2 regions of the Mixta intestinalis genome follow, and region 2 is predicted to be linked to the other one. Evidence: predicted binding sites of a transcription regulator. Region 2 holds the regulator's gene; the other holds the start of a gene.
The links. Region 2 encodes LexA, which represses DNA repair genes until DNA is damaged. Its sites were predicted from a motif close to TNCTGTATGTACATACAGNA; they were not measured.

Region 1: a site for LexA is predicted at 1,228-1,247, ahead of umuD (translesion error-prone DNA polymerase V autoproteolytic subunit). Genes of this name have one in related genera too.

The regions. Positions count from the first base shown of each region.
Region 1 is NZ_CP028272.1:63,184-71,276, forward strand. It holds gene C7M51_RS22070 (plasmid partitioning/stability family protein) at 1-32, opposite strand, end outside; gene C7M51_RS22075 (plasmid segregation protein ParM) at 38-994, opposite strand; gene umuD (translesion error-prone DNA polymerase V autoproteolytic subunit) at 1,280-1,693, shown strand; gene umuC (translesion error-prone DNA polymerase V subunit UmuC) at 1,696-2,964, shown strand; gene C7M51_RS22090 (replication initiation protein) at 3,262-4,116, shown strand; gene C7M51_RS22100 (chromosome segregation protein ParM) at 5,509-5,835, opposite strand; gene C7M51_RS22105 (ribbon-helix-helix domain-containing protein) at 6,078-6,260, shown strand; gene C7M51_RS22110 (ParB/RepB/Spo0J family partition protein) at 6,768-7,730, opposite strand; gene C7M51_RS22115 (AAA family ATPase) at 7,727-8,093, opposite strand, start outside.
Region 2 is NZ_CP028271.1:3,338,460-3,346,552, reverse strand. It holds gene ubiA (4-hydroxybenzoate octaprenyltransferase) at 1-733, shown strand, start outside; gene plsB (glycerol-3-phosphate 1-O-acyltransferase PlsB) at 800-3,223, opposite strand; gene C7M51_RS15460 (diacylglycerol kinase) at 3,352-3,720, shown strand; gene lexA (transcriptional repressor LexA) at 3,826-4,434, shown strand; gene dinF (MATE family efflux transporter DinF) at 4,536-5,858, shown strand; gene C7M51_RS15445 (CsbD family protein) at 6,084-6,296, shown strand; gene zur (zinc uptake transcriptional repressor Zur) at 6,488-7,000, opposite strand; gene C7M51_RS15435 (conjugal transfer protein TraF) at 7,431-8,093, shown strand, end outside.

The DNA.
Region 1 (8,093 bases), on a different replicon from region 2:
TTAAATAAAATTTTACGGCGAATAGTTGACATTTCAGTTACCCAATGGCGTACATACCGTTTACCAGATCATATTGCGATGTCATTGTTTTATAGAATCTTTCTGACCGTATGCCACAATGTTTTTTGACTGCATCAGCAATGATTTCGGCTCCGCCACCTATTACCATTACGTGTGTATATCCGGCAAATGAGTCTATGGCATTCAGTACACGCTGGACCAGACGCTGTTCTGTTTCAGCAATCGTTTCTTTAACCAAATCAATTCGGCTGGTATCATTAATTCGACTGCGGAGGTAATTATCATCATTTCTGTGGATAATAATATCATCGGCAAGATAACTACTTCCCTGTGTTCTTGCAGCGCGAAGCGCATCCCGTACCGCTGACGTCATCAATGAAACGCCAATAGTGGCATCTCCATATATCCGTGTTATTCCGGACATTTTTCCCCGGACCTGCGAAATATCCAGTGTTGTACCACCTAAATCGATAATGAGCAGGGATTCCAGTGGGTCAAGGTGCCGCAGAACGTCATACCCGGCTGGTATGGATTCCGGCATGACAGAAACGCTGCAAATACGGAATGTCTTCCCACCGTTCAATAATATTTCGCGCATGAGGCTTTTCTTTTTGCGTTCAATATTAGAGTTATCAGGTTGATTATTACGGTCATAAAATTCGGTAAGGGGCAGTGTAACTGTAATATCCACATCTGTCGGTGCCATACCGGTACCAAGCAGAGCATGGTGAATCGCCACCACATTAACATCGCTGTATTGCCACGCAATATTTGTTGTGGTTACCGCATCGGCAGCGATGGGATCAAAAGAATAGTTTTCACCATTAAATGTGTAGTTATAAACAGGTTGACCGCTGAAGGCGACGGACCATTCTCGTTTAAAACTGTTAGGGCTGATATGTTGCTTAACGTCTTCCTCATCTCTCCACATCATCTTGATGTTGGTGGAGCCGTCATCAATAAAAATCTTCAGATTATCCATAAGGTGTTCCTTCCCGGATTTTGTACGTTTATGGGAAAAATTAGAGACAAATGGATGATATATCAAAACAATTTCTCATTCAATACACATATCAGAACCATATGAGGGAAAAATTTGGGAAAACTATGGGAAGAATGAAGACTGAACTCAGACAGACCTGTCTGACCCGCTTGCCGGTTAAACAAACGAAACGGCACTATTTGATATAATTATCGTAGTCATTATACTGTACAAAACAACAGTATAATGTGAGTCGCAGTTATGAACAGACGGATGATGTGTACTTTTATCTCCAGCCCTTCTGTTTTACCTTTACCACTTTTTGCAAGCAGGGTCCCGGCAGGTTTTCCTTCACCTGCACAGGACTATGTTGAGGCGGAGCTGGATTTAAACAGTTACTGCATACGTCATCCAACCAGCACCTATTTCTTACGTGCTGCCGGTGACAGCATGACGGATGCGGGGCTCAGCGATGGTGATTTACTGGTGGTAGACAGGGCTTTAACACCACAGCACAGGGATATTGTTATTGCCGCTTTGAATGGCGAGTTTACTGTCAAGACGTTGCATTTGCGGCCACGTATAGCATTGTTTCCGATGAATCCGGCATACAGTCCCATCTATCCGGAACCAGATACGCTTGAGATTTTTGGTGTGGTCACGCATTTCATCCATTCGACACGTAAATAGCCATGTTTGCACTTGCGGACGTAAACAGCTTCTATGCCTCATGTGAACAGGTGTTTCGTCCCGATCTCCGGGACAAGGCCATTGTGGTGCTCAGTAACAATGACGGCTGCGTAATTGCCCGGAGCGCGCTGGCCAGACGCCTCGGTGTAAAAATGGGCGAACCCTGGTTTCAGCTGCGCGCAAAATCCTTTCCTGAAAAAATTCACTGTTTCTCGAGCAACTATGCGTTATATGCCAGCATGTCGTGCCGGGTGATGCAGATACTGGAGTCGCTCGCACCACGAACCGAAATTTACAGCATTGACGAATGTTTTCTGGACGTCGGTGGCATCAGTAACTGTTTACCCTGTGAAGATTTTGGTCGCCAGGTACGTCATACCGTAAAGAGCCATACAGGCCTGACGGTTGGAGTTGGAATGGGACCAACCAAAACGCTGGCAAAATCCGCCCAGTGGGCGACAAAACGTTGGCCCCAGTTTAATGGCATTCTGGCGCTTGAACCCGGAAACCCGCGCCGGACTGAAAAATTACTCTCCCTGCAGCCGGTGGAAGAGATCTGGGGCTGTGGTCAGCGGATCAGTAAGAAACTGGCCCGGATGGGCATATCAACTGCTCTCGAGCTTTCAGGCGCTGATACCCGGTTTATACGTAAACATTTCGGCGTTGTTCTTGAGCGAACGGTCAGGGAACTGCGGGGAGAATCATGTATCAGTCTGGCTGATGCGCCAGTTCCAAAACAGCAGATCGTTTGCAGTCGTTCATTCGGTACCAGAACGGAGTCATATGAGTCAGTCAGGCAGGCTGTTTGTCGTTTCGCTGAAAGAGCTGCTGAAAAACTGCGCTCTGAAAGGCAGTATTGTCTAAATATTGCCGTTTTTATTAAAACTGCATCATTTGGTGATGATCCGTTCTATGCAAATGTCGCCAGCGAGCGTCTGGTCCTGGCGTCACAGGACACACGCGATATTATTGGCGCTGCGGCCAGGAGCCTCGATCGTATCTGGCGTCCCGGATACCGTTATGCGAAAGCGGGCGTTATGCTGGGCGACTTCATAACTGATCCTGCCGCTCAGTTGCAGTTGTTTGATGACTATCAGCCGCAGGCAAACAGTGCACAGCTGATGTCGGTTATCGATGCAATCAATCTGAACGGACGTGGTTCGGTATGGTTTGCAGGACAGGGTATTTCTCCTGAGTGGCAGATGAAACGCCAGCTGCTTTCTCCAGGTTACACAACCCGGTGGGACGAGTTACCTGTAGCACGTCTGTGAAGAGAGAACGGCGGGAGGTCTCAGAACTTGTTCTGAGGCCGGTGCCGCCGTTGACCAACCGAGCGAAGCGAGGGCGGTAGTCATTTGCAGAGTCCGGTTTGTCCACTTATCCCCCTTCCATTTTTTAATACCTTTTTACTTTCTTTTTAGCTTTTTATCCTTTTAAGCCTGTGCCAGCCCGCATGTGGCGTGCTTTTCAGCCGGGTCATTATGGGAAACAGGTTCATTCAATGTGGGAAAATAATCAACTCATTGTGGGAATCCGATCACTTCTTATGGGTAATACGTCAAGTTGATATGGGAAAGACATCAACTTCGTGGGCAGTTTATCCACCTGTGGATAAACCCGACTTTCCGTTGATTTTTACAGTCAGTCTGCCATTATGGGCGAATATTTTTCTGCCCACAGGTACCGGAACGGAAATGAAGGGAATTCCATCAACTGTTTTACGCACGTATAAGAAAAAAGCGAACATTAAACAGTCGAACGAATTAACTGAGGCTGCGTATTACCTGCCCCTTCAGGCAAAACGTGTACTCTGGCTGTGCCTGCTGCAGGCCTATTTTCGTGACAATGTTGAAGATATGGACGATGACGTCCTGCCACTGTTTAATGTCAGCGTCTCGGACTACGTAAAATATTTCAACGTTGCTACTGCGGTAGCCAGCAGGGATGTCCGGGCTGGCGTCAAAGCACTTGGTCAGTCGGTAGTGGTTTTTTATCCGCGTGAAGGGGAATTTGAGCAGATTGAGCGACCGTGGCTTTCGGAGGCGGGTCTGAAAAAGGGGCGCGGGGTCTGGCAGATCGAATTCAACTATAAGGTGATGCCTTTCCTTGTCGGACTTTCATCTCAGTTCACTACCTATTCTCTGTACGATTGTGGCCAGCTTAACAGTGTGCGGGTTATACGTTTATACGAAAGCCTGTGCCAGTTTCGCAGCACCGGCACATGGATTACCTCTCATGACTGGCTCTGTGAACGCTTTGTTCTGCCAGCGTCACAGCGTCATAACAAGGCTGAAATGAAGCGCACATTTCTGGAGCCCGCCATCAAGAAGATCAACGAAAAAACACCTCTTAAGGTAAGTTACCGGATTGAGGAAGACGGGAGAATTCTTTTTTCTGTCATGGACAAGCCTCTTGGAAAATAACAGCCCTGTGCACAGTGCTCCATTAAGTTGACCTTTTTCCCATATTAGAACATCAACCTGACCTGATATGGCGCTTCCCTGGCTCTGCAGTTTGCCCGAACTTGACCTGTTTCCCACACAGCCGGTTTCAGACTTGACCTGTTTCCCACATGGTTGGACAGAAATATCATCACGCAGCCGAACAAAAAGCCCGGCCACCTGACCAACAGCCGGGGCCGCGCTTCTGTGGAAGGTACTTATACCGGCCTCGACATGATGTTGATGTGTTTCCCATACCCGGGTTAACTGAATCCAGCCTGAAAAGTTGATGTGTTTCCCATACCCGTGAGAATTGTGTTCAACTCGTAAAGTTGACGTATTTCCCACATCTGACAGACATGTGCCCGCTCCTGATGTTGATGTGTTTCCCACATCTGGCAGGCATGTGTCCCGGTGCTGATGTTGATGTGTTTCCCACATCGGCCAGGCATGTGTCCCGCTCCTGATGTTGATGTCTTTCCCACATCTGTATGGGATATGTCGAGCGACGGGGGATTGATGTATTTTCAGTAAATTTAAAATTCGTACCGAATTGGTTTAACACACTAATAATCACGGTTTTTTTAAAAAATACATGGATTACTAAAATTCGGTACTGCTATCTTTCAAATTCTTTTTATATAGCTTTCTAAGCTATATAAAATCGTATGTATTATGTTGCCTTAAAGTAATTTGGCTCTTGTGATGTATCATATTAAATCAATGTAAGCCAATGATTTTAAAAGATTTTCAAAAAAATCACATCTTTATGCTGACCATGATTTATCCTTACCATTTGGATTATTAAATTTACAGGCATAACAGGATATGCAGCTTTTGTCATATTGTATTATTGAAAGCCATCACCTACGATATATATGCTGGACATACGTACTTTTTCCTTTATTTGAAAATGTTCTGCACCGTATCGTCCGGCAATATTATATGACTAACTGCCATGACCGGTGTCCTTAGTGGAATGGTGAATTAGCGGAGCTCATTCAGCCAGGGCTTTAGTCCTGCACAAAACGCAGTGAATTCTTCTTCCGTCATCTCCCTGTAAAGTGACGATCGAGTGCCCCTTACATTAATCTTTGTTGAAGCAGGGTTTCTCATCCACATATCTGCACGGCTTTTAGAAACACTCACGCCTCCCAACTCAACGATCTCTGCGATATCCCGCCTGGTTAAGTTCATAGCGCTCGCTAAAAGTTTTAAATGCTCATTAAAACTGATCATTGGTAATGTTTATCGGTGTGGTTAGTTATTGTTACCATGCCCTCTTCCTGACAGCTGACGCGTCCGGCCCGTGCCGGACTTGTCCAATCCGGAATAAGCCATCAGGCAAGCTGATGCCTCCTTCCGGATTCAGGCTCACCCCTCTTCCTGAATCGTGCTCATCCGTTCCTTATATATTTTTCCTGCAGTTATCAGGCCCAAAGGTGTCAGGCTGAACGCGAGATGGAGCGACTTTTGATTGCGGAACTTACAGAGTAATCCGTGCTTAACCAGCGTATGGCATGAACGACGAAAATTTGTATCGGCCACTACCTGCTGGCGATTTTTGTTGAGGATATCCAGAAGCCATATCGCAGGCACTGGACCCGCCTGATGTTCACTGAATCCGTATAAAACAAATAATATGTCCTTCTGAATACCAGACAGGCGCATTACGGACTTAAGAGTATCTGAATCTTCCATGAACCACCCTATTTTACGATTATAACCAGAACTTATCTTAAATGATGTGACACATCAACAGGGATGAATTTGAGGATGATTTGACAGGCAAAGAAGCCGCTCTTGATGGCGGCTTTAATTTCCCTGGTTTGGACGAATAACCAAGCATCATATAATCATTATATAGTGCCTATGTGCAACCACTTTATTCTATTTTTGTGCGCCATACACTAACGGTTTGACAGTAACAGGACAGGCAACCTATGGCTGAGCCATATCTGAAAAATCGTAAACGTTTTACTTCATCACTGGATAATAGACTTGTACCTCTGTTCGATGAGTTGTCGCGTAAAAGCCGCATTCCCAAGAGCCGTTTGTTAGACGAGGCAATCGAAGATCTACTTAAAAAGCATGCTCTGACCATACCTTCAGATGAGCAGAATTGATTGCTGAGAATAAAGCTGATGAGGCTGATAACAGCGTCAGTCCTGTTCACTTAAGCATGAAAAGTTTCAGCTCAGAAATATATAAACGCATCAGGTGCTGCGCGACGTCTTCAGGAACAGCGGACAACCCCGCATTGAATAACGTGTGATTTGTAGATATTCAGATACCTTTCAGCCTGCATTTGCTAGCCTTCAAACAGCACGGTTATGCAGATTAAGGCAAAGGATAAAACTGAGTAAAGGGCTGTGGTAATCAGACGTAAGCAATTTCACGTTCCGTCATAAGCGGTAAAAATTACTTTCCTGTGGAGCCGTATTAAAACACGGCTGCAGGACAACCGGTAACCAGGCGTAAAAGCGCTGATGAGGTACGTTAATCGTGGTAATTTCAGTATGAAAGAAAAGAAAAATAACCGCCTTATTCAATGAATTACATGTGAAATTGGCCTGGTAATTTTTAAGTGAAAAGGATGTCCAATGGCATCCTTTTATGTTTCCGGCACAGCTTCAGAGGGACGTCTTTTCGACTATTTTTTTGATCGCTTCATCGATTTCAGCCTGTATCTCAGCAGGCAAACGGGAAAACTCATAAATGACGAGCCGTTTCTGGGAATTCGTTTTCTTACGGGCAAACTGGTTATGGCCAGAGAAAGCGCCCAGCTTTTCAGTTTCCACTGTTTTAGCAGGCGGAGCTTTGAGTCCCTTACACTCTGTCCGGAATATAGCCAAAATTTTAGCCTTATCGACTTGCATATGTTCAGGCAGTTCGCTGAGTCGCTGGCGAACTTTGGTCATCAGATCGACCACCGGCACCTGCTTTTTCTTTGAGTCCTCTGACAGTTGAAGCAGAAACTGATAGTCTGCCAGGGAAATATCGTTGATTACCGGGAAAACGGCAATCATTTCATCAGGAACCGAGGCAGCCTGAAACGCACGGGTTACTTTGGCCGGAGAAATATTTTCTGCCTGCGCGATTTCCTCTTTTGTCATGCCGTTACCGTACATCACTTCGAAGCGTTTTCCGAGCTCACGCAGACTGTGTTCCCGGGCCGTCTGAATGTCCTTGGCCAGCTGACGTGCGTCGGCCAGATCTATGTCATCTTTCGTAACGAGAACTTCAAATTTAACCTGATTAAAAATGCAGGCAGCCCGACGACGGGTTCCATCGAGTATTTCGATTCGGCCATTTATCTCACGGCCAATAGCCGGGAAAAACTGCTGAAGTTTGATTGTACGACTGATGTCGCTGACAGATTCAGGCGTCAACATAGTCTGATCACGCCCGTTCACTGTGGGATCAACGTAGGTCTGGCGCTCAATATCACCGCTTAAGATCACGGTACTGACAAATTTCGCCTGCCTGCCTGATTTCAGCGTAAACGTTTTGTAGCTTCCGTCGCTTTCAAGCATGCGCGCAAATTCAGAACTGCTGTTTCCCAGCGTTCGGCCACGGGCTAAAACCTTTTTCATTCTGCCGTTCCCCTGATGAATTCAATACGATCGAAAACGGCTTTAGTGAAACGCTCGGCTTCAGTACGCGCTTTCTTGAGAGCTTCAGCGCTGCCTGGATAGGACATCGGGTTAGCGCTAATGATAGTGTCAAATGATTCACCACAGCGTTCAAAACCATCCAGACGAGGCAGAGACGAGTCAAGAATGCTGCTGGCGTAAACTTCCCGCGCCAGGCTGTGTGATGTCTCATGATCGCGTTTACCAGTCATTTTTGACATAAATCCAATATTAGCCTTCAATTGCGGTTCAATGCCTTCCTCTTCCAGACGTTCCAGCATTTCAGGCAAACGGGTCAGGTATTTCAGTGTTGAATGGAAATCA
Region 2 (8,093 bases):
GTTGGTGTTTGTGCTCGGCGTCTTTTTTATGCGCGCGGCGGGTTGTGTGGTAAATGACTTCGCCGATCGGAAAATCGACGGACATGTAAAGCGTACCCAGATGCGTCCGCTGGCCAGTGGCGCGGTCACGGAAAAAGAGGCGAAAGTGCTGTTTGTCGCCCTGGTGCTGATCTCCTTTGCGCTGGTGCTGACGATGAATGCATTAACCATCTGGCTGTCGTTTGCCGGGCTGGTGCTGGCGTGGATTTACCCTTTTATGAAGCGCTACACTCATTTGCCGCAGGTGGTGCTGGGCGCAGCTTTCGGCTGGGCGATACCTATGGGCTGGGCAGCGGTCAGCGGTAGCGTGCCGCTTAACTGCTGGCTGCTGTTTTTCGCCAATATTTGCTGGACGGTGGCTTACGATACGCAGTACGCCATGGTGGATCGGGATGACGATTTAAAAATTGGTGTCAAATCAACGGCGATCCTGTTCGGGCGCTTCGATAAGCTGATTATTGGATTATTGCAGCTGGCGACGCTGCTGCTGTTGATATGGGTAGGATTGCGTATGGCGCTGGATGGCGCTTTTTACTGGTCGCTACTGGTTGCCGGTGCGCTCTTTGTGCATCAACAAAAATTAATCGCCGATCGTCAGCGTGAGCGCTGTTTCCAGGCCTTTTTGAATAACAACTATGTTGGGCTGGTGGTGTTTGTTGGCGTTGCGCTGAACATGCCGCCTTTCAGCCAGTAGTAAGATAAACAGAATAATAAAACGGGCGCTCCAGGGCGCCCGTTTTGTTTTATGCGCCAGCTTAACTCAGCTGTGCGCGACTGCATTTTCAATGGTTTGTCGCACGTCACTGGTAATCAACTCTGACAGCAGGCGAGAGGTGCTCTGCGTTTTGTCCAGCGCCGCATCGCCGGTATCGCTGATATAGCCTTCATCACGCAGCGTCAGCACCAGCGTCGAGAAGACCGCTTTATCAAAGAACTCTGGTGCGTTGATACCGTGCAGTACCGACAGGCGCTGGGCCAGGGTACGGCTCTCTTTCTCCAGCGAACCGCGATTAATTTCTGGGTTGGCGCTCAGGATAGAGAAAGTGATGGCATAGCGCTGTAGCGTTTCACGCATCCCGGCAGCCAACAGCTGTAGCGTCCGAAAGCGAGTGGCATTCAGGCGCATCGTTTCGCCCTCAACCGTAATAAGCTGCTGGCGTGCCAGCTCCGCTACCAGAGACTGAAGCAGCTGCGGCAGCTGCGCTTGATCCCAGCGCAGGAACAGTTCGCTTTTCAGCAGCGGATAGATCACTTCTACCTGACGTAGCAGCTCTGCGGTATCAATCTCGCGGCGCTGCTGCACAATCGCGGCGATCAGCGACGGCATGACCAGCATATGATGTACGTTATTGCGGTAATACGTCATCAACACAGCCTGCTCACGCGGCAGAATAATGATATCGCCGATATTGTCCTGCTCGGTCTCAAACTTGTTCATGCTTAGCGCATGTTTCAGCAGCGCTTCTGGCGTCATATCCGGCACGGTAGCATCCGGCGAATAGGGCACGTTGCGCAGCAGCTCAAGATAGCATTCTAACTGTTCCAGCAGCTGTTCGCGGGTTAGCGAACGCTGACGTGAAGCGAGCAGGGCAGTTACGCACAGGTTCATCGCGTTGACGGCACCGGCGTTATTAATACGCACCATAACCTGCTGAGCGATATCGTTAACTGCCGGCGTCAGCCACTGCGGGCGCTGAGCCACAATGGGATCGATAGAGTCACGCCACTCCGGTACCTGTTTGTTAAGGTAGCTCACCAGCGGCAGCGGTTCGCCGAAGTTAACGTAGCCCTGCCCCAGGTTGCGCAGCTTACTGAGGCCACGCACCATCTGCATAAAGCTCTCTTTCTCTTTCGCCGCGCCGCGCAGCTCTTTGGCGTAAGTACCCACTTCCATTACGTGCTCGTAACCGATATAGACCGGCACCACGGTAATCGGGCGATTACCGCCACGCAGCATCGCCTGTATCGTCATTGCCAGCGTGCCGGTTTTCGGATCGAGCAGGCGTCCGGTACGCGAGCGCCCGCCCTCAACAAAATACTCTACGGAATAACCGCGGCTGAACAGTTCGCCCAGATATTCACGGAACACCGTGGAGTAGAGTTTGTTGCCTTTAAAGGTGCGACGGATAAAGAATGCACCCAGGCGGCGGAAAATCGGACCGGCGGGCCAGAAGTTAAGGTTAATACCGGCGGCGATATGCGGCGGCACCAGGCCCTGATGATAGAGCACATAGGAAAGCAGCAGATAATCCATATGGCTGCGGTGACAAGGTACGTAAACCAGCCCATGTCCGTCCAGCGCCAGCTGACGCACTCGTTCGCCGCCGCTAACGTTGATGCCCTGATAAATTTTGCTCCACGTCCAGCCGATAACGCGATCGGTAAGGCGGATCATTTCATAGGAGAAGTTGGCAGCAATTTCTTCCATCAGCTCGACGGCATTTTGCTGCGCTTTTTCCTGCGAAATTTTCTTACTGCGCGCCTCATCTTCTACCGCTTTAGCGATAGCTGGTGATTGCAACAGCTTGTTAAACAGATCGTGGCGTACCGGCAGACGTGGCCCTACGGCAGCCAGCCGTTGACGGGCGAAATGGATGCGCGCCACACGCGCCAGTTTTTGCGCGATAGTTTTATCGGTACCGTGTTCCGTCGCCATTCGGCGTAGCGAAACCATCGCTGAAAAGCGAACAAAACTGTCACGCCCCAGCCACAGCACGGCGAAAAATTTTTGCACCCCGTTCAGTTCGCGCAGATAAGGTGTCTGTTCGCCCTGTACCTCGCGTCCCGGCGCACGGCCAAACATCACCGAAACCGGCACCATCTGTACGTCTAAATCGGGATTATTACGGTGCAGATCGAGATAATCGTGAAACAGCTTCACCGATTCCTGATTCGGCACGAAATAGGGGAATACGCGCGGGCCGTCATGAATAAAAACATAACGCGGCAGCAGCGTACCATCGATCTCCAGCGGCTCAAGCGGATCGGGCAGATCATGCAGGCGGCACTGGGTGCGCAGCGCCAGCAAATCGGCCTTTGAATCGTAAGGCAGCACATACATAATGGGGCGTGATGTATCCAGACCCAGTTCGGTGACCGGATCGCCCGGTATCGCCTTACTTTTAACTAAAAATGTAAGTGGTAAATTCAGTAACTTATAATAAAGTTTACGCCAACCTGACATAGACAACATGAAGCCTCTTGTTAGCAAAGCGCGGCAAGCATACCAGAAAGCGCATTGAAGATCTGTGGTGTTGCATTTAGTGCTCCACCCTGACATTGACGTTAAACATGGCAAAGGGTTCCCTGAAGATGGCAAATAACGTAACGGGCCTGGTACGCATCATCAAAGCGGCGGGCTATTCCTGGAAAGGCTTGCGCGCGGCATGGCAACATGAGGCGGCGTTCCGTCAGGAAGCGGTGCTGGCGCTGGTGGCCATTATTATTGCCTGTTGGCTGGATATCGATGCCATGACGCGAGTCATGCTGATCGGTTCGGTGGTGCTTATCATCATTGTTGAAATCCTTAACAGCGCTATCGAAGCGGTCGTTGACCGTATCGGCAACGAATTCCATCCGCTGGCTGGACGGGCGAAGGATATGGGATCCGCCGCCGTTCTGATCAGCATCATACTGGCGCTTTTTGTCTGGGTAACCTTGCTCTGGTCATATTTGCGATAGCGCTTCCGTAATAGACAAAGTGTCGTTTTTTACGCGGCAATTGGTTTCCATTCCGCCAATACCTGTATATACTCACAGCGACTGTATAAACAACCAGGGGGCGGGATGAAAACCTTAACGGCTCGGCAGCAGCAGGTTTATGACCTGATTCGCGATCACATTAACCAGACGGGGATGCCGCCTACACGTGCGGAAATTGCCTCTCAGCTGGGCTTCCGCTCCCCTAACGCTGCTGAAGAACACCTGAAAGCGCTGGCGCGTAAAGGCGTAATTGAGATGGTCTCCGGTGCGTCGCGTGGTATTCGCCTCATGGCGGAAGAAGAAAACGGCCTGCCGCTGATCGGTCGTGTCGCCGCCGGTGAGCCGCTGCTGGCGCAGGAACACATTGAAAGCCGCTTTCAGGTCGATCCTAATCTGTTTAAGCCCCATGCAGATTTTCTGCTGCGCGTAAGCGGCATGTCGATGAAAGATATCGGTATCGTTGATGGTGACCTGCTGGCGGTTCATAAAACGCAGGATGTGCGTAACGGGCAGGTAGTGGTAGCGCGTATTGATGATGAAGTCACGGTAAAACGCCTGAAAAAACAGGGCAACACAGTACAGCTACTGCCAGAAAACAGCGATTTCCAACCGATCGTGGTCGATTTGCAACAGCAGACGCTGACGATTGAAGGACTCGCCGTTGGCGTTATTCGTAACGGCGACTGGCTCTGATGCTGCGGTGGCGGCTGTGGTCGCCACCCCGTTTCGCTTCCTCTCTTTTTCTCCGGCGATAACCGCTGTGGCCTGTCGCCATATTGTTATCACGGATGGTCATGCAACTCTTTTCAGCAACTGATAAACAACTTTGGCGGCTGGCGCTGCCGATGATCCTCTCCAACATTACCGTTCCGCTACTGGGCCTGGTTGATACCGCCGTTATTGGGCATCTGGACAGCCCGGTTTATCTGGGTGGCGTAGCCGTTGGCGCTACGGCGACCAGCTTTCTGTTTATGCTGCTGCTGTTTCTACGTATGAGCACTACCGGTCTGACGGCGCAGGCTTTTGGTGCCGACGATAAAGCCGGGATGGCGCGCGCGCTGGTGCAACCATTGCTGATGGCGCTGGTGGCTGGCGGATTATTTATCTTGTTGCGTTACCCGCTCAGTAGTCTGGCGGCACAGGTAGTCGGCGGTAGCCCGGAAGTGCTTGAACAGGCACAGCGTTTTATTCAGGTGCGCTGGCTCAGTGCGCCTGCCACGTTAGCAAACCTGGTGATTCTCGGCTGGCTGCTGGGCGTGCAGTATGCGCGTGCACCGGTGATTTTACTGGTGACAGGCAACCTGGTGAATATTCTGCTCGATCTGTGGTTTGTCATTGGTCTCCGCTGGGGCGTTGCGGGCGCTGCATCGGCAACGGCGATTGCTGAATACGTTACGCTGGCGGTAGGGCTGGGGATGGTATGGCACGTAATGCGTCTGCGGCAGATCTCTTTCACGCTGTTGAAAAGGGCAGTACGGGGCGATATGCGTCGTCTTCTGCGGCTGAATCGCGACATTATGGTGCGTTCGCTGCTGTTACAAGTCTGCTTTGCGTCGGTCACGGTATTGGGCGCGCGCATGGGCAGTGATATTGTGGCAGTTAATGCTGTGTTGTTGATGTTCCTGACCTTTACCGCCTATGCACTGGACGGCTTTGCCTATGCGGTCGAAGCGGTATCAGGCGAAGCCTTTGGTGCGCGCGATGCGGATAAACTTCACCGTGTTTGGCGTGCCGCCTGCCGTCAGGCGGGTACGGTGGCGCTGCTGTTTGCCTGTGCATGGGGATTCTGGGGGCAGAATATCGTTGCGTTATTAACCTCTCTGTCTGCTTTGCAAACGCTGGCGGATCGCTATCTGTTTTGGCAAATGATTTTGCCGCTGGCGGGTGTCTGGTGTTATCTGCTGGATGGTATGTTTATTGGCGCAACGCGTGGACGCGAAATGCGTAACAGTATGGCCGTGGCCGCGCTGGGTTTCGGCTTAACGCTGTTGACGCTGCCTCATCTTGGTAATCATGGCCTGTGGCTGGCGGTTACGGTTTTTCTGCTGTTACGTGGTTTAACGCTGGGCTGGATATGGCGACGTTATCAACGACGCGGCGACTGGTTCACGATTTGACATACTTCTTTACGGCTGCGCTTATTACCTGAATCCGCTGGTTTTTTGGCGGATTCAACGGGTTTATTGCCTGTTTTTCAGTTCATACTTCTGTGTTTTCGGGCGGATCTGCCGCTTCCTGCTATAGTTAAATAGTGACAAACAAGGAATCAGCGTTTTGTTTCACAGAATGAAACGATGCTGAGATTCATCGAGCTGCTAACACCTAAGGTAGAGGAAACAACTATGAACAGAGACGAAGCCGGCGGTAACTGGAAACAGTTTAAAGGTAAGATGAAAGAGAAATGGGGCAAGCTGACCGATGATGATATGACCGTTATTGAAGGTAAACGCGATCAGCTGGTTGGTAAGATTCAGGAACGCTACGGCTATGCAAAAGACGAAGCGGAAAAAGAAGTAAACGACTGGGAAACCCAAAACCGCGATTATCGCTGGTAAAGATTTAGCCTTTCAGGACGATGCTCCTACCCTGGCACACGGAGTGTGCCGCATTTTCTTTCTGTAAACCCGCGTTTTACTGCTGACTGGTTTTTCATCGTTGAAAAAACAATGCGCCTTTTTTATTGATTAACGCATCTCACTCTAACAGGTTGTTTACTCCAGCTTTATCTGGATCTTTTAGCTATTGTTCAGCGCCCGCGTTTTTTGCTGACCTGGCTGTGATCGTGCGTACAGGTTTCGGGGTGTTCACAGCTCTCTACATCCCTACAGTTCGCACACAGACCATGCGCTTCAATCACGCTGTTACTTAGCGCAAAGCCGCTCTGCTGCGCCAGTAGTTCGAGGATCGATTCTACGCCATGCGCTTGCTGTTCACTGACTGCGCCGCAACGATCGCAAATTAACATTGCCGATGTATGCGGTGGCTGCTCGAAATGATGGCAAACCACATAGCTATTGTTGGATTCCACGCGATGAATAAAACCCTGCTCCAGCAAAAAATCGAGCGCACGATAGACGGTGGGCGGTTTTGCCTGCGGCTCAGATACACGTAGCAGATCGAGCAGATCGTAAGCGCTGATAGCGCCGTTTCTCTCGCTCATTAAACGCAGCACCTCCAGACGCTGCGGCGTCAGGCGCACATTACGCTGCTGACAGATTTTTTCAGCCTGCGACAGAATCTGCTGTGAAGGTGATAGCATAATTATTCTCCAACGATTGAGATGTTATCTTATCACGTTGCACAAAAAACGCCGACTCCTTCCTTAACTTCCCTGAAAAAGCCCGATTCGGACGCTTTACTTGCCGTTCTGCTCTGATTATTGCCAGGCACAAAAAACGACTGCTTGAGCAAAATGAAATGACATGCTTTAGCGCCATCCCTAATGAGCGCTTATTGCTTGCTGGCATATCTTACTTCAGTCAATGTTTAATGTTTCTTAATCAGTGAGAGCCAAATAAAAGCTACAGTGATAAGAACTTTTAAGTTAATAATTGATTATAAAACAGGCAATGGATTAATAAGCTGGGGAAAAAGCCTTGAGTTCAGGGCAATAAATTGGGAAGTTATTGGTCATAATTCGGTCAGAGGTTTCCTGCTTACTTTTAGCTTATTTTGGGTGGCGTCTAATAATGGCAATGAAAACTGTTAAATATTTTAAGATTTCTTCTGTAACTGCATTAACCGCAATTATGTTAACCCCCTTTTCTTTGCAGGCGGCCAGCGGTTATTTTGATGCGCGTAACGATGCTATGGGCGGAACCGGCGTTGCATCATCGAATTTTGCTACTGCGCCACTGGCTAACCCGGCGCTGTTAACCAAAGGTCAGGCTGAAGGGGCTATTAGCCTGATCCTGCCTTCCGTGGGCGGGCAGATCAGCGATAAAGATAAAATGATTGATAAGATCGACGATGTGAACAGCACGGTGGATTACTATCGCAATGTGTACAAAAGTTTTGATGCGAGCAACCTGGGCGCTCTGCTTGATAGCTATGCCCGAATTCGCTCAGCCTCAGGTGGTTTAGCCAATCAGCTACGCGATTTGCGCGGTAATCGGGCCGATGGCTCTGCTGGTGCGGCTATTGTGGTGGCGGTGCCCAATGAAACCTTACCCTTTGCCTTTGTCACTAAAGCCTACGGTACGGCGCATCTACAAACTGACGTGGCGCAAAGTGATATCGACTATCTGGACGCGGTAGCTGAGGGTAAGCGGATACCTGCGCCGGGCGATCAGTATCTGTTGCGTTCCAGCGCCACGGGTGTTGCAGCCGTTGTGGCAGATTACGGGATTGCG